4 regions of the Arthrobacter sp. StoSoilB19 genome follow, and region 2 is predicted to be linked to each of the others. Evidence: riboswitches for the same ligand, from Rfam matches in the RefSeq annotation. Region 2 holds a riboswitch; each other region holds the start of a gene.
The links. Region 2 has a riboswitch for thiamine pyrophosphate ahead of thiO (glycine oxidase ThiO). Riboswitches for the same ligand answer to the same signal wherever they lie in the genome.
Positions count from the first base shown of each region.

Region 1: linked by a shared signal. The riboswitch ahead of LDO86_RS18640 (ECF transporter S component) and the one ahead of thiO (glycine oxidase ThiO) in region 2 are both predicted to bind thiamine pyrophosphate.
Region 3: linked by a shared signal. The riboswitch ahead of thiD (bifunctional hydroxymethylpyrimidine kinase/phosphomethylpyrimidine kinase) and the one ahead of thiO (glycine oxidase ThiO) in region 2 are both predicted to bind thiamine pyrophosphate.
Region 4: linked by a shared signal. The riboswitch ahead of thiC (phosphomethylpyrimidine synthase ThiC) and the one ahead of thiO (glycine oxidase ThiO) in region 2 are both predicted to bind thiamine pyrophosphate.

Region 1 is NZ_AP024650.1:4,028,291-4,032,497, reverse strand. It holds gene LDO86_RS18650 (iron-containing redox enzyme family protein) at 1-733, opposite strand, end outside; gene LDO86_RS18645 (heme-degrading domain-containing protein) at 894-1,436, opposite strand; TPP riboswitch at 1,522-1,662, shown strand; gene LDO86_RS18640 (ECF transporter S component) at 1,729-2,352, shown strand; gene LDO86_RS18635 (ATP-binding cassette domain-containing protein) at 2,352-3,902, shown strand; gene LDO86_RS18630 (energy-coupling factor transporter transmembrane component T) at 3,899-4,207, shown strand, end outside.
Region 2 is NZ_AP024650.1:2,902,015-2,906,221, reverse strand. It holds gene LDO86_RS13310 (RNB domain-containing ribonuclease) at 1-1,237, opposite strand, end outside; gene thiE (thiamine phosphate synthase) at 1,274-2,008, opposite strand; TPP riboswitch at 2,036-2,155, shown strand; gene thiO (glycine oxidase ThiO) at 2,148-3,449, shown strand; gene thiS (sulfur carrier protein ThiS) at 3,446-3,682, shown strand; gene LDO86_RS13290 (thiazole synthase) at 3,687-4,207, shown strand, end outside.
Region 3 is NZ_AP024650.1:2,474,307-2,478,513, forward strand. It holds gene thiD (bifunctional hydroxymethylpyrimidine kinase/phosphomethylpyrimidine kinase) at 200-1,720, opposite strand; TPP riboswitch at 1,728-1,825, opposite strand; gene LDO86_RS11370 (ribonuclease E/G) at 1,974-4,207, opposite strand, start outside.
Region 4 is NZ_AP024650.1:2,562,669-2,566,875, reverse strand. It holds gene LDO86_RS11820 (alpha/beta hydrolase) at 1-699, shown strand, start outside; gene thiC (phosphomethylpyrimidine synthase ThiC) at 696-2,537, opposite strand; TPP riboswitch at 2,533-2,640, opposite strand; gene LDO86_RS11810 (amidohydrolase family protein) at 2,720-3,802, shown strand; gene LDO86_RS11805 (VOC family protein) at 3,902-4,207, shown strand, end outside.

The DNA of each region.
Region 1 (4,207 bases), 1.1 Mb from region 2:
TGGCACCCCGGAGCCGCCGGTTCAGGCCGCACAGCGACATGAGGTTGACGGACGCGAGGGAGACGGCGGGGACGGCATCCACGTACGCGCCGTAGCTGACGTCGAGGCCCAAACCGCGCATGGTCCGGGCGAACAGCGCGCTGTGCATGCGCTCGGGGCGGCCGCCGCCGTATTCATCCGCCTGGATTTCCACCAGGGCCGCCTTGGGCCGTCCGCTGAGCCGCGGAATGGCCCATGTATGCGGGTCGGCTTCCTTCAGCTGGTACATCGACTTGTGGATCAGGAACTCCCGGAGCTGGTCCAGGCCCGCCTTCCTGGCGACGTAGCGGGAGACGCTGGGCCCGGTGTCCGTGGCTGCGAGGCCGAACAGGACGTCGGCTACCTGGTCGCTGGTCAGGGCACCGGCAGGCAGTTCGAAGTCTGCGGCGGCCTGGTGCGCGGCGGTACGGAGGGCTGCCTCAAACGGTGCCTCGACCAGCTGCCGGACCCGGATTAACGCCGGCTCCCACTCCCAGTCGTCGGAGACGCCGGCCAGGCCGGAATAGTGGAGCTCGTAGAGGCAGAAGAGGGCCAGCTGGATGTCCTCGTCGCCGATGATGTCACTAGTGCCGGCCACCTGCCGTGCCGCGAGGTGGTACAGCCCGTCCAGCCCCGTCCCGGCTTCGGCCGGAGCCTGCGCAAGGAGTGCGAACAGGGCGTTGCTGAGGGGGCCTCTGGATTCCGGGATTCTCATGGTGCTCCTTGGTCTGCCGCGCTGGTGACGGGAACGAACGCGGGACCGCCCATGGTGACTCCCATGCCCTGTCCTCCTCGAAACCCGGGAACCAATATAGTAAGCATGATTACTAATAAAAGCTAAGCAGGCTTCCTGTTGGCGGCAGGTCAACCGGCGCCTAATCCCGCAGCGACGACCCCAGGATGTCGCGCAGCGCCTCAACCACCAGGTCATGGTCCTGCAGCTGCGGCAACCCGGAGACGGTCAGCGTGGCCACGGCGCCCACGCCGGTGACGTAGATCGGAAAGGCGCCGCCATGGGCTGCATACCGGGATTGGTCGAACCAGGCGTTGTCCTCGATCCGGCCGCCGCCCAGCCGGCCGCGAAGCCCCACCAAAAGTGACGGCACCTCGTACCGGGCGGCAGTGCGCTGCTTGGCGCGGATCCAGTGCCCGTTGTCCGGCGTGGCGCCCGGGAGCGCGACGTGGAACAGGACCTGCTCGCCCTTGGTGATGTCGATGGCGATGGGAAGGGACCGCTCCTTGCCCAGCTCCACCAGGAGCAGGCCCAGGTTCAACGCGTCATCCAGCGAAAAGCCGGGGAACTGGAGCTCCCGGACCTCCGCCTCGATGCGGGCGATCGACGCTTCCAGTGACCCCTCCAGCTGGGCGTCGGCGGAATCAGGATCGAATCCGGTCACATCCGGTGGAATGGCGCTCATGGCCCTCAATCTACCCCCGCCAGGTGTAAACTTGACCACGCCCGGAAGGGCAGTTCAAAAAGCCTTACCCATCCAAAAGCACCACTAATAACGACAGGGGAGCGCCGCCGTCGGACATCCTGGCACAAGCCGGGCACCGCAGGTGGGCGCTGAGAGTGCGGACAGCCGCAGACCCTCGAACCTGATCCGGTTAGTACCGGCGCAAGGGAGTCGAGTTCTCAAAGTGCCGCGGCTGCACGGCAACAGCCGTCAGCCGGGTCCACTTTCCCCTCCTGTTTCCCAGGAGGATCACATGAGTACTGCAGCAATCAAGAAGACCACCAGTAAGTCCTGGCGCGTCGTGGACATCGTGGTCGCCGCGCTGGTGGCCATCGCGGGCGGCGTCATTTTCTGGGCGTGGGACCAGGGAGCAGCCGCGCTTTCTGCCCCCATGAATGCCGCCTACCCGCCCCTGACCGGGCTGCTGGCGGGCGGCTGGATGATTCCCGGCGTGCTGGGAATGCTGATCATCCGCAAGCCCGGGGCCGCCCTGTTCTGTGAAACCGTGGCCGCCACCGGGGAACTCCTCATGGGTTCCCAGTACGGTGCCTCGGTCCTCTTCTCCGGCTTCATCCAGGGCCTCGGCGCGGAAATCATCTTCGCCATCTTCGTCTACCGCAAGTTCAACCTGCCCGTCTCCCTGCTGGCAGGCGCCGCGGCTGGATTCTTCTGCGGACTGAATGACTCATTCGCACCGTGGGGCTGGAACATCGCCTACTCCGGTGCGGACAAGCTGGCGTACATCGTGCTGACCACCCTCTCCGGCGCCATTCTCGCCGGCGCCCTGTCCTGGCTGGCCACCCGCGGCCTGGCGCGTACCGGCGTGCTGAGCTCCTTCGCTTCGCGCAAGGCCGCCACGGAGCCTGTCTTCTCCTGATGGCACCAGCCCAGCGTGACGGCGGCACCGTCCGCCCTGCCGCCGTCACAGCCCGGGGCTGGGGATGGCGGCACGCCGGCAGGGCCAAGCCTGCCGTCCATGCGCTTGACCTGGACATCAGCCCGGGGGAGCGGGTGCTCCTGCTCGGCCCCTCGGGCGCCGGGAAGTCCACGCTCCTGCACGCGCTCGCAGGGGTGCTGGGGGACATCAACGACGACGGCGGCGAGGCGGGGGACGCCGACGAGTCGGGTTCGCTGCTGGTTGACGGCGCCGTGCCCCGCGCCCAGCGCGGGCGCGCCGGACTTATGCAGCAGGACCCCGAGACGCAGGTGGTCCTGTCGCGGGTGGGGGACGACGTCGCCTTCGGTGCCGAAAACCTTGCCGTCCCACGGGAAGCAATCTGGGCGCGCGTGCACGAGGCGCTTGCCGACGTCGGACTGTCCCACCTGCCGCTGGACCACCCGACGTCGGCCCTGTCCGGCGGGCAAAAGCAGCGCCTGGCGCTGGCCGGCATCCTGGCCATGCGCCCGGGCCTGATCCTCCTGGATGAGCCAACCGCCAACCTGGACCCGGACGGCGTGTTGGAGGTCCGCGATGCCGTGGCGCGGTGCCTGGACAAGACCGGGGCCACGCTGGTGGTGGTGGAGCACCGGGTGTCCGTGTGGAAGGACCTGGTGGACCGGATCGTGGTCCTGCAGCCGGGCTCCGCCGCGGATCCTGCCGTACTCCTGGACGGGCCGCCGGACCAGGTGCTCACGGAGGCGCGGGCCATGCTGGCCGCCGCCGGTGTGTGGGTCCCCGGCTACGTCCCGGCAACCCGTGCCCGGGCGGTGGTCCCGGCCCCCGGCACGGGAAACCTCCTGCTCGCAGCCGAACAGTTGGCAGTCGCCCGCGAACGTCCCCGACGCAAGGGCTTAAGGAAGATTCCGCCGTCACCGGTCCAGGAAGGCCTGGCCGCGCAGGTGCGCGCCGGGCAGGCGCTCGCCGTGACGGGTCCCAACGGCGCCGGTAAGTCCACTTTCGCCCTGACCCTGGCAGGGCTGCTGGAACCGGTGTCCGGAAAGGTCTCCGCCACCATGGACCTGAGCCGCGGTGCCGGCATTGACCCGTACCGGTGGAAGGCGGATCAGCTGATTTCCCGAGTGGGGACGGTGTTCCAGGAGCCGGAGCACCAGTTCGTGACCGGCAGGGTGCTTGACGAACTGCTGTTCGGCCCCCGGCACCTGGGCCACGGCGGGGATCGGGTGGACGAACTGCTGGAGCGGCTGCGGCTCACCGCGCTGGTGGACGCCAACCCCTACACGCTCTCCGGTGGCGAGAAGCGGCGGCTGTCCGTGGCCACCGTCCTTGCCGCCAGCCCGCAGGTCCTGGTCCTGGATGAACCCACGTTCGGGCAGGACGCCAACACATGGGCCGAGCTGGCGTCCTTCCTGTCCGAGCTCCTGGATGCCGGCACTGCCGTGGTGTCCGTGACCCATGACGCCGAATTCACCCAGGCCTTGGGCGGGGCCGAACTGCGGATGGCCGCGGCGGAAGCGGTGGCGCCATGAGGCAGCAACTCACCCTGGGCGGCAACCATGCCCTCCTGGTCCGCGCCAATCCACTAAGCAAGTTCGCTGCCGTCCTGCTGATCACCGCCGTCCTGGCGCTGTCCATCGACTGGGTTTCGGCGTCCGTGGCCCTGGTCTTTGAGCTTCTGCTCTTTCCCCTGGCCGGGCTCACCCTGTCCCTGCTGTGGCAGCGCGGCTGGCCGCTGATCCTTGCCGCTGCCGTGGGTGGCTGGAGCACCTCCATCCTGGCCCCGGACAGCGGCCGGATCCTGCTCGACGCCGGGATCTGGTCCATGAGCGAAGGT
Region 2 (4,207 bases):
GCAGCAGCGCGGCCTCAACGGTGTCCAGGGCCAGTCGTTCCATCCTGGACGCGAGCTGGTCCGATCCGGCCATGATGCCCGGCAGGAGCGGCAGGGCTTCCCGCGCCCAGTCCGGAACATCCCCGCCATTGCTGAGGGCCTCGCAGATCACCAGCACAAAGCGGTCCACCAGGCGGCGGAGCGGCGCGGTGGTGTGGGCATAGGCCGCGCCGATGGCAGACTGCACGCCGTCCTCGGGGACCGTTCCGTCAAAGGCGGTATAGGAGGCGCCCCGGAACAGCATGCCGGCGGAATGCATGATGGCCAGCTGGCGGGGATCGGTGGGATCCAGGGAACGCAGGTATTCGCCGTAGCTGACTTCACCGTCCCAGGGCCTGCCCAGCACCTCGGTCTGCAGCCGGAAATGCTTCAGCGACCGTTCGTCCGGGGCGGGCATGGTGCGCAGGATTCCCACCTTGCCCTCCAGCATGAGCTGCGCGGCGGCCATCCCGGTCATCAGGGAAATCTGCGCGTTCCAGTCCTCCACGGGAAGCTGCGGTACGGCAGCAATGCGGTAGCCGCCGTCGGGCAGCTGGACAATTTCCTGCTCGGGCATGTTGAGGCTGGCCCCGCCGCGTTCCCGCTCCAGGGCCACCCGCTTCAGGCCCACCTCGCGGAGGAGCCGCAGCACCGGCGAGGCCGTCCCGGCGTCGAGGTCTTCCTGCGCACCCTTGTAGCTGAGCTTGTCGCGGCTGCGGACCCGCGCCCGCCTGACGCCCACCGACACAACCGTTGCGTCGCCGTCGAGCGTGAAGTCCCATACGAAAGCCGAACAATCCTGGCCCGGCAGCAGGCTTCCTGCCCCCTCGCTGATCACTTCCGGGTGCAGCGGAATCCGGCCGTCCGGAGCGTAGAACGTCTGGCCGCGGCGCCGGGTCTCGGCGTCCAGGGGACCTCCCGGCGCAACAAACGCCGGCACATCGGCGATCGCGTACATTACCCGGTAGCCGTTCCCGTCCGGTTCGATGAACACCGCCTGGTCCAGGTCCGTGGAGGAGGCCGGATCGATGGTCACGAACTGGACGGCGGTCAGGTCATAGGACGGAAGCCTCAGCGCTGCCACCGCGGCCCGGGCATCCGCCACTGCCTCAGCCGGGTACGGTCCCGGCAGTTCAAGTTCGGTGCGCAGCAGGCCCAACGCCTCTTCCAGGGCGTTCCTGTGGTCATGGACGTTTGGAGCCAGCCGATGATGTGACACAAAAGTCAGCGTAGCTCCAAGTCCGCCGATATGGCATCAGGCGGCGGCGGCGTCCAATGCGTCGAGGAGGGAGGCGGCAGCGGCGGCGGGATCGGAGGCCTCGGTGATGGCGCGCACCACCACGATCCTGCGCGCACCGGCTTCCGCCACCTGGTGGACGTTTCCGTGGTCAATGCCGCCAATGGCGAACCAGGGCACGGGGTCCGCCGCCTGCCGTGAGGCCTCGGCGGCATACTTCACCAGGTCAGTGCCCACGGCGGACCTGCCGGGTTTGGTGGGGGTTGCCCAGACCGGACCCACGCAGAAGTAGTCCAGCCCGGCTGGTCCGGCAGTTGCTGCCAGGGCGGCGTCCACCTGCCCGGTGGTGTGGCTGGAGAGCCCGATGGCGGCGTTGCCGTTGACCAGCGTGCGCGCCGCCGCCAGCGGCAGGTCCTTCTGGCCGATGTGGAACACCGGTGCCCCGGAGAGGACGGCGATGTCCGCACGGTCATTGACCGCCCACAGCTTTCCGTGCCGTACCGCGGATTCCTTCAGCACCGCCAGGAGGTCCAGTTCCTCGGCCGCCTCGATGGTCTTGTCGCGCAGCTGGATGATGTCCACGCCACCGGCGAACGCGGCGTCAACGAAATCCGCGAAGTCGCCGCGGTCCCGGCGCGCATCGGTGCAGAGGTACAGGCGGGCTGCCTTCAGGGCGTCGTTGTCCCGTGAATTGACGACTTCGGTGGCTGGAGCGTGGTGGCCGGCGGGAAAGGATGGGGTGGACACATTCATGCGTGCAAGCCTAGTTCCTCTAAACTGGGCTGGTACTGCGGGAGCCCGCGGCGGCTGTCACAAAGCGCCGGGCTGAGAGGGCGTCAGAGCCGACCGCTTGACCTGATCCGGTTAATGCCGGCGTAGGGAAGGAACCCACATGCGTACCCCCTTCACCCATCACCCCGGGTCCGCCCGCAGCTCCATTCCCTCCACCCTCCGGGCCGACGTTGCCGTCATCGGCGGGGGAGTGGTGGGGCACGGCATTGCCTGGGAGGCGCAGCGTTCCGGGCGCTCGGTGGTCCTCATTGATGACGCGCCCGGTACCGGCGCCAGCTGGGCGGCGGCCGGCATGCTGGCTCCCGTCAGCGAACTGCATTACCAGGAGGAAGAGCTCCTGGAACTGATGCTTGACGCATCATCGCGCTGGCCCGGGTTCGCCGCCGGGCTGGGCAGGGCAACGGGCGCGGATTCCGGATACCTGACGACGCCGACCCTCGCCGTGGGTGCCGACGCGGCCGACCGCCGGGCGCTGATGGACCTGCGCACAGTCCAGCAGGCCAACGGGCTGGCGGTGGAACCCCTGACCGTGCGGGAGGCCCGGAAGCGTGAGCCGCTGCTCAGCCCGGCCATTGCGTGCGCACTTGATACCCCGGCGGACCACCAGGTGGATCCCCGGCGCCTGGTGGCCGCCTTGCGGCTGGCCCTGGCCGGCGCGGCGCAGGAGCAGCCCCAGCTGGCGGTTGCCGGGGCAGTGGAAGGTTTTGCCGTGCCGGAGCGGGCAGCCGGGCTGCTGTGGGAGGGCGGAACGGTTTCCGGGGTCCGCCTGGCCGGCGGCGGCACGGTGCTGGCAACGGAGACCGTGGTGGCCAATGGCCTGCAGGCGGGGGCGCTTGACGGCCTGCCGGACGGCCTTGAGCTGCCGCTGCGGCCCGTGCACGGGGATATCCTGCGCCTTGCCGTTCCCCGCCACCTTCAGCCCTTGGTGACGTCAACGGTGCGCGGCCTGGTCCACGGCATCCCCGTGTACATCGTTCCCAGGCAGGACGGGACCGTGGTGATCGGAGCTACGCAGCGGGAGGACGCCCGCTCCGATGCCGTGAGTGCCGGCGGCGTCTACCAGCTGCTGCGGGATGCGCAGGCTCTGGTGCCCGCCGTCGCTGAACTCGAACTCCTGGAATGCACCGCCCGCGCCCGCCCCGGTACCCCTGACAACGCGCCGCTCCTGGGCCGGGTGCCGGCCGCTCCGGGCGCCGGGGGAGGACAGGCCGGGCACGTCCCCGGACTCATCATCGCCACCGGGTTCTTCCGGCACGGAGTCCTGCTCACTCCCGCCGCGGCGGCCATCTGCAGGGAACTGCTGGACGGCAGGGCCGATCCCCGCTGGGGTCCCTTCAGCCCGGACCGGTTTTCCAGGCCGGCAACGGCAGCAACAAGCCCCCACATCAAGGAGACTGCGTGAACATCACCCTTAACGGAAACCCGCACACGGTGGCCGACGGAGCTTCGATCACCACGCTGGTCAGCGAGGTCACCGGACGCCCGCTGGCGGACAACGGACAGGCGACCGACGGCGGGAAACTCGGCGTCGCCGTCGCGCACAATGCCCAGGTGGTGCCGCGCAGCCAATGGTTCGCCACCGCGCTCGCCGACGGCGACGACATCGAACTTGTTACAGCAGTACAGGGAGGCTGACGCCATGACCGAAACCAGCACCATCAACCCTGCAGGAAACGCCGGTGCCGGCGACGCCCTGGTGATCGACGGCGTCGCGCTGGGTTCCAGGCTCATCATGGGCACCGGGGGAGCGCCCAGCCTCGATGGCCTGGGCGCGGCGCTCCTTGCCTCCGGCACCGCACTGACCACCGTGGCCATGCGGCGCTACTCCACGGCTGAAACCGGCTCGCTGTTCCAGCTGCTGGTGGATCATGGAATCCGGGTCCTGCCCAATACGGCCGGCTGCTTCACGGCCAGGGACGCGGTCCTTACCGCGGAACTGGCCCGGGAGGCCCTGGAAACAGACTGGGTGAAACTGGAGGTCATCGCCGATGAACAAACCCTCCTGCCGGACGCCGTGGAACTGGTCGAGGCCACCGAGCAGCTGGTCAACCGCGGCTTCAAGGTCTTCGCCTACACCAACGACGATCCTGTGCTGGCCCTGCGGCTGGAGAACCTTGGAGCCACCGCCGTCATGCCGCTGGGTGCCCCGATCGGCACCGG
Region 3 (4,207 bases), 430 kb from region 2:
TTGGTTTCTCGCTGTGCCTCAACGCCGTGGGGTCGTAACCCAAGTGTTGGCGTAAGCACCGAAGATCAAGAATACGCTAAATCCATCTTCGGCCGCAAATGAGGCTGGTTCAGGCGGGCCGGCTGTGGTAGTAACCACAGCCCGGCAGGAACCGCCGCAACCGTGCTCCACCATCATAGCCGGGCCCGGCCCGCGGGGGTCAGGAATGCAGCCTCGGCGCGTCGAAGAACTCCACTTCCAGGCGGCAGGACTGCTTGAACGCCGTCACCATCGCCGCCCTCTCATGGTCCGGCGCGGTCCGTCCGGCTGCATCCACGATGGCGATGGCTTTGCGGGTGGCTTCGGCGAAGCCCTCGTCGGCGTACGTCCGGAGCCAGGCCGCGTAGGCATGGCCGTCCGGTTCGCCCGAGGCCAGGAACCGGGCGTGGAGCTTCCCGCCGACTTCGGCGTAGAGCCAGAAGCAGGGAAGCACGGCGGCGGCGAGGACGGCATAGCTGCCCGACGCCGACGCTGCCGTGAGGTGGTCCACGTATGACTTGGTGACCGGGCCCAGGCCCTTCGGGGCCGGGCGGGTGCTGAGCCACGAGCGGTGGAGTTCCGATTCCACCTCAAGGCACTGCTGCGCGGATCCGGCCCAGAAAAGCTGCTCGGCCTCCGAGGGGGCCAGCGCGCTGGCCCGTGCCAGCACCCTGGAGTAGCCGTTCAGGTAGAGGGCATCCTGCGCCAGGTAGTAGGCAAAATCCTTCTCCGGAAGGTCTCCTGACGCCAGGCCGTGGATGAAGTCCAGTGCGTAGATGTCCGCCAGGTCCTGTTGGGCTTCCGACCACAACCGGGCCGCGAAGCCGCCCTCCTCCAGGACCGGCCGCACGTGGTGGAAGTGGTGTACGGGGCCGTTCCCCTGGCCCACCTCCAATTGGCCGGAGTTCTCAAGTGCGCCGGCCAGCCAGGGCTTGACCGTTCGCAGTGATGCCTCCCAATTGCCCAAACGGGCCTGGACTGTTGCCATGGCAGAGGACAGGGAACAGCCCGTCCCGTGGCTGTTCCGCGTGGAAACCCGCTTCCCCTGCACTTCCACCACGTCCGGCCCCAGGAGGCCCGAAGTGTTCACCAGCGCATCCGGGCAGTCGAGGCCTGAAAGGTGGCCACCCTTGACCAGCACGGTGGCTCCGGTGGCTTCCGCCAGGCGCCTGCCCTGGTCCAGCGCGGTGTCCCAGTCCTTCGCCGGCTCCATGCCCAGCAGCAGCGCGAGCTCGGGAAGGTTGGGGGTGATGAGGTGGGCAAGGGGCAGCAGTTCCCGGAGCGCGGCTTCGGCGGATTCCTTCAGCAGCCTGTCGCCGCTGGTGGCCACCATGACGGGGTCCAGGACCACGACGGCGGGACGGGCCTTTTCGAGCCACTGGCGGACAGTGCGGATCACCGACTCGTCGCCCAGCATGCCGATCTTGACGGCGTCGATGCTGATGTCGTCACTGACCGCGTCCAGCTGCTGGGCCAGGAAGCCGGCCGGCGGGACGTGGACGGACTGCACGCCCCGGGTGTTTTGCGCCGTGAGTGCCGTGATCGCGGCCATGCCGTATCCGCCATGGGCGGCAATGCTTTTGAGGTCCGCCTGGATCCCGGCCCCGCCGGACGGGTCGGAGCCTGCAATGGAGAGGACGCGCGGGACATCGCGGCCCCCAGGCAGCGCGGGGGCCACGCCGGACGCTGTGGGCAGGGGCATGGAGAGGGTCGAAGACAACAGACATCCCTTCGCCGGTACTAGCCGGACAGGTTCAACGGGTGTGGATCTCAGCCGGCCTTCTGCGCGGCACCCCGTGTCGGGTTCCAGAGTAGCCGCTGGAGCGTACCCGGCGGAAAGGTGACAGCACCCGCGCATGCAGGAAGTCCCCGCCCGTGGACTGTTCCCCCTGGATTCATGGGGGACAGTCCGCACGACGGGGACTTCCTGGGTGGCGCGTTAACTGCGCCTTGGCTTAGAGCTCCGAGGCGGGGACGCCGACGCCGAGGATGATCGGTTCCCCTGCCGGCTTGCCGGGCTCCGCCGCAGCGGGCTGTGCGTTGGCGGTGTCCGGAACCTTGGCTGCGTGCGAGTGCCCCGCGCCTGTCGCCTGGACGTTCTCGTGGTGCTGGACAGCGGTTTCATTTGCGGCACCTTGGGCCCGGCTGGCAGCGCGGTGGCGCCGCGGCCTGCGTTGCCGGGACTGCTCCAGCGTGTGGTCGGAGTAGTCCTTTTCCGCCGGAGCTTCCACGGCGGCACGCGCCTCCGCTCCCCCGCCGGGCTGCTGTTCGGGCACCGACTGTTTGGGCGCTGACTGTTCGGCCGGCTTCACCGTGCCTGCGGCCTTGGCGGGCGCGTTCTCCACGGGGGAAGCCGGCTGGCCGAGGTGGGCGAAGGCTTCCGCGAGCCGGTCCAGCGTGAGGGCGGGCCTGGGATGCTGGTCCTCAGCGTGCTCCACGAAGGGAAGCGGGACTTCCTCGCCGCCGAAGGTCAGGACAGCTGCGGGGCGTGCCGGGCCATCGGCGTCGTGCTTCTCTTCAACAGGGACCTGCGCCGGCTCGGCGGACGGTGCCTGCCGGGTGGCTGCCACCTCATCGTCATGCAGGTGGGCCGCATGGGCGGCAGCCGCGATGTTCGCCAGGGCAAGCCGGGTGGCCTCTGCCTTGGCGTGCCGCTCTGCGTCTGTGGGGTCCGGCAGGACGGTGTGGACGTGGACAGCAGGCGCCGGGGCAGCCTCGGGCTGCTGGCCGCCGCGTCCCCGCCGCCGTTTGCGCTCGGGACGGACTCCGGGCTGGCCGCCATCGGCCCGCTGCCCTTCGGGGCGGTGGGCTTCCCCGCGGGCTTCGGGGCGGCTGTCGGCGCGCTGGACGTGGTGCTCGGCCGCCACAATGTTGGCGCGGCGGTGCTCCACGGGATCGTCGTGCGTCACTACGCCCCGGCCGGCGCAGGCCTCACACTGCTCGCCGAAGACTTCCAGCAGGCCCGTCCCCATGCGCTTGCGGGTCATCTGGACCAGGCCCAGCGACGTGACCTCGGCAACCTGGTGCTTGGTCCGGTCGCGGCCCAGGCATTCCACCAGGCGGCGCAGGACCAGGTCGCGGTTGGATTCGAGCACCATGTCGATGAAGTCGATCACGATGATGCCGCCGATGTCGCGCAGCCGCAGCTGGCGCACCACTTCCTCGGCAGCTTCCAGGTTGTTCTTGGTGACGGTCTCCTCGAGGTTGCCGCCGCTGCCGGTGAACTTGCCGGTGTTGACGTCCACCACGGTCATGGCCTCGGTGCGGTCGATGACCAGGGAGCCGCCGGAGGGCAGGAACACCTTCCGCTCAAGGGCCTTGTGGATCTGCTCGTCGATGCGCCAGGCGGAGAAGATGTCCTGGTCCTTGGTCCACTTCTCGAGGCGGCCCACCAGGTCCGGCGCCACGTACGTGACGTAGGCCTCGATGGTGTCCCAGGCCTCCTCACCGGAGACGATCAGTTTGGAGAAGTCCTCGTTGAAGACGTCCCGGACCACCTTGATGGTCAGGTCCGGTTCGCCGTACAGCAGCTCCGGGGCCAGGATCTTGGTGGACTGGGACTGGCTTTCGATGCCTTCCCACTGGGCGCGCAGGCGGTTGATGTCGTGCGTCAGTTCCTCTTCCGAGGCACCTTCCGCGGCGGTCCGGACGATGACGCCGGCGTGCTCGGGCAGGCGGTCCTTGAGGATGCGCTTGAGGCGGTTGCGTTCGACGTCGGGCAGCTTGCGGGAGATGCCGGTCATGGAGCCGCCGGGCACGTAGACCAGGTAGCGGCCGGGAAGGGAGATCTGGCTGGTCAGCCGGGCACCCTTGTGGCCGACGGGATCCTTGGTCACCTGGACCAGGACGGTGTCGCCGGATTTGAGCGCGTTCTCGATGCGGCGCTGCTTGCCTTCGAGGTTGACGGCTTCCCAGTTGACCTCACCGGCGTACAGCACGGCGTTGCGGCCACGCCCGATGTCCACGAACGCAGCTTCCATTGACGGCAGCACGTTCTGGACCTTGCCCAGGTAGACGTTGCCAATGAGCGAGTCCTGCTGGGTCTTGGACACGAAATGCTCGGCCAGGACACCGTCTTCAAGGACGGCGATCTGGATTCTGTCGTCGCGCTGGCGGACGATCATCTGCCGGTCCACGGATTCGCGGCGGGCCAGGAACTCGGCCTCGGTGATGACGGTGCGGCGGCGGC
Region 4 (4,207 bases), 340 kb from region 2:
GGAACCTTCGGTGCCGCCGCGTGGCCGCGCCAGCACGGCATGGCACTGTCCTATGACGCCCTGTTCCTCCGCCGCCATGGCTTTGACGTCCTCGCGGAGCCACTGGAGTCGTCCTTCGCGGAGGACACCGCCATCATCCTGCGCTCCCTTGCCGATGACGGCCGCGGCGCCGCCGGCGGGCATGTGGTGGCGCACTCCCAGGGGGCGATCGCGGCCATGATGGCCGCCGTCGAACGTCCGGACCTGGTCTTCTCATTGACGCTGGTGGAACCGGCCTGCCTCTCCCTGACAGCGGAACTCCCGGCCACTGCCGCCCACATCAGCCTCATGCAGCCCCTCTTCGACGTGCGCCACCAGCTCAGCGACGAAGACTTCCAGCGCGAATTCGTCCGGCGGGTCTTCGCCACCGACCTCCAGCAGCCCGCCACCACGGAAGAAAAAAGGTCCGCCCGCAGGCTGCGGCTCCAGGCCCCGTCATGGGAGGCGCCGCTGCACATTGTTCCCGGGGTGCCCACGCTGGTGCTGACCGGTGGGTGGGAACCGCTCTACGAGGAAATCGCCGGGTACCTCCGGGAGACCGGGGCCCTGCACCGCGTTGCCGCGGGAGGACACCGGCCCCATGACTCCCCGGACGGGGACCGGGCCATCCGGCAGTTCATCAGCCAGGTCAGCCGGAGCCAGCCGGCCCGCGCGTCCTAGCTGTCAGCAGGCACCCGCAGTTCCGGCAGGTAGACCTTGCCGCCGGCTGCCAGGAACTCCTCGCTCTTCCCGCGCATCCCGGCCGCAGCATCGGCCAGTGCCGCCTGCGCCTCCGCGGAACCAAATTCGTCGCGGATGTCCTGGCTGATCCGCATGGAGCAAAACTTGGGCCCGCACATCGAACAGAAGTGCGCCGTCTTGGCAGGCTCAGCCGGCAGCGTCTCGTCGTGGAACGCCTCAGCCGTCACCGGGTCCAGGGACAGTGCGAACTGGTCCCGCCAGCGGAATTCGAACCGCGCCTTGGACAAGGCGTCGTCCCGTTCATGCGCCCCCGGGTGCCCCTTGGCCAGGTCCGCCGCGTGCGCGGCGATCTTGTAGGTGATCACGCCGGTCTTCACGTCGTCCTTGTTGGGCAGGCCCAGGTGTTCCTTCGGGGTGACGTAGCACAGCATCGCGGTGCCGTAACGGGCAATCTCAGTGGCACCAATCGCTGAGGTGATGTGGTCATAGCCCGGAGCAACATCTGTCACCAGCGGGCCCAGGGTGTAAAACGGGGCCCCCTTGCAGAGTTCCTGCTGCCGCTCGACGTTTTCCCGGACCAGGTGGAAGGGAACGTGGCCGGGCCCCTCCACCATGACCTGCACGTCGTACTCCCACGCGCGCTGGGTGAGCTCGGCGAGCGTGTCCAGTTCCGCGAACTGGGCGGCGTCGTTGGCGTCCGCCGTCGAACCGGGGCGCAAACCGTCGCCCAGGGAGAAGGCAACGTCGTACTTCGCGAAGATCCCGCACAGCTCATCGAAGTGCGTGTAGAGGAAGTTCTCCTGGTGGTGGGCCAGGCACCAGCCGGCCATGATGGAGCCGCCGCGGGACACAATGCCCGTCACCCGGTTGGCGGTCAGCGGGACATAGCGAAGCAGCACGCCGGCGTGGATGGTCATGTAGTCCACGCCCTGCTCGCATTGTTCAATGACGGTGTCCCGGAAGATTTCCCAGGTCAGCGCGTTGGCCTCGCCGTTGACTTTCTCCAGGGCCTGGTAGATCGGCACGGTGCCGATCGGGACGGGGGAGTTGCGGATGATCCATTCCCGCGTGGTGTGGATGTCGTCGCCGGTGGACAGGTCCATAACGGTGTCGGCACCCCATTGCGTGGCCCACTGGAGCTTGTCCACCTCCTCCGCGATGGAACTCGTCACGGCCGAGTTTCCGATGTTGGCGTTGATCTTCACCAGGAAGGCCTTGCCGATGATCATCGGTTCGGACTCCGGATGGTTGATGTTGTTCGGAATGATGGCGCGGCCGGCGGCCAGTTCGCTCCGGACCAGTTCCACATCGCAGTTCTCGCGCAGCGCCACGAAGCGCATCTCCTGCGTGATGACGCCCTGCCGGGCATAGTGCATCTGGGTCACCGTCCGGCCGTCGACGGCGCGGCGGGGCACCGGCTGCGCGCCCTTCCACTCCGCGGAGGCGGCGCCGCGGCGGACGGCCGAGCGGCCGTCGTCGAGCAGGTTGCGTTCCCTGCCGCTGTAGGCCTCGGTGTCTCCGCGCGCCACGATCCACTCCGCGCGGAAGGGCTCCAGGCCGCGGACGGGGTCGCTTCCCGGCCCCGCCGTCCGGTAGGTCCGGAACGGTGCGTTCGGCTGGCCGTTGGGCGATGGCTCCAGGGCAATTTCCGTGACGGGTACCCGGATGCCGGACCCGGCGTCGTCGATATAGGCCAGCGAATGCGACGCCAGGGACCGGGTCACTTCGGACTGGTTCACCTGGGGCGTGGAGCCGGCTCCGGAACCCCCGGTGGACGGCAGGTGGGCAGGGTTCAACTGGGTGTTTTGCGTACTCAAGGGAATACTCACTTCCTTCGCCGGCATTACCCGGACAGGTTCAACGGTCGCAGGCTGCGTCAGCCCGATCTCAGCCCCTGCAAGGGCTCCCGTGTGGTCAGAGAAGAAGCTACCACAGGCCCCCGGAAGGGCGGTGTCACATTTGCGGGTGCTAGCCTGACCGGGCATCGAAAGGAAGCCCGATGGCAGACATCATCTACTTTCGCGGACCCGTCCTGGCCGCACCGGACCGGGTACGCCATGGACTCTGGTCGGTGGACGGCAAGCTCACGTTCAGCCGGCCCGCTGCCCCTCCGGCGCGGGAACTCGACGGCTGGGTGCTGCCGGGGTTCGTCGACGCCCACTGCCACATCGGCCTGGGTCCCGACGGCCCGGTGGAACCCGCCATTGCCCGGGAGCAGGCGCTGGCTGACCTCAACGCCGGAACCCTGCTGGTCCGCGACGCCGGCTCACCTGCCGATACCCGCTGGATGCAGGGCGGCCGGGACTTCCCGGTACTGATCCGTGCAGGACGGCATGTGGCCCGCACACGCCGCTACCTGCGCGGCTTCGCGGCGGAGGTCGAACCCGACGGGCTCGTGGAGGCCGTGCGGAAGCAAGCGCGCGACGGCGACGGCTGGGTCAAACTGGTGGGCGACTGGATCGACCGGAGCGCCGGCGACCTTGCGCCCTCCTTTCCTGCCGCCGTCGTGCGTGACGCTGTGCAGGCTGCCCATGATGAAGGTGCCCGGGTCACGGCACATTGCTTCGCCGAAGACACCCTGGACCAAATGCTGGACGCCGGCATTGACTGCATTGAGCACGCCCCGGGGCTGCTGCCGCGCCACCTGCCCCGGTTCGTGGAGCAGGGCGTACCGATCGTGCCCACCCTCATCAACATCGCCACCTTTCCTGATATCGCGGAGCAGGCGGACGCAAAGTTTCCGCGCTACGCCGCCCACATGCGTGCCCTGTGGGAACGCAGGCTGGAACGGGTGGCGGAGGCCCATGCCGCCGGCGTCCGGATCTTTGCCGGCACGGACGCAGGCAGCGTGATCCGGCACGGCAGGATCGCAGATGAGATCCTCGCCCTGCACGGGGCCGGCCTGCCCATGCATGCGGCCCTGGATGCCGCCTGCTGGGCAGCGCGTGCGTGGCTGGGCGCTGACAACCTGGAGGAAGGCGCGCGGGCCGACGTCGTGGTGTGCCGGGACGACCCCCGGACCACCCCGGACACGATCACGGCGCTGGAGCACGTGGTGCTGGGCGGCCGCATCATCCGTTGAGTTATTTGGTTCCGCTACTTGGAATAAATTGAAGCTTCAAGTAATTTTAATATGTGACAGGCCGCCGAAGTGACGGCCTCCAACACAAGGAGCCTTCAAATGACCGACGCAGCCAGCAGCCAGGATCTTCTTCCTGCCGACCTCGCCATGGGCACGGTAATGCTCAAGGTGGGCGACATGAAGGTCATGACCGACTACTACCAGCGCGCACTGGGCCTGGAGGCGGTGGCGGAGCAGGACGGCGGGCTCTACCTGGGCAGGCTCGGCAGGCCGCTGGTCCACCTGGCGCCGGCCCCCGGGCTGCACCTTCCCGGCAGGGGAGAGGCCGGCCTGTTCCACACCGCCCTATTGTTCGAGGACCAGGCTTCCCTGGCGGCCACCATCGCCACGGCAGCCCAGTACGAA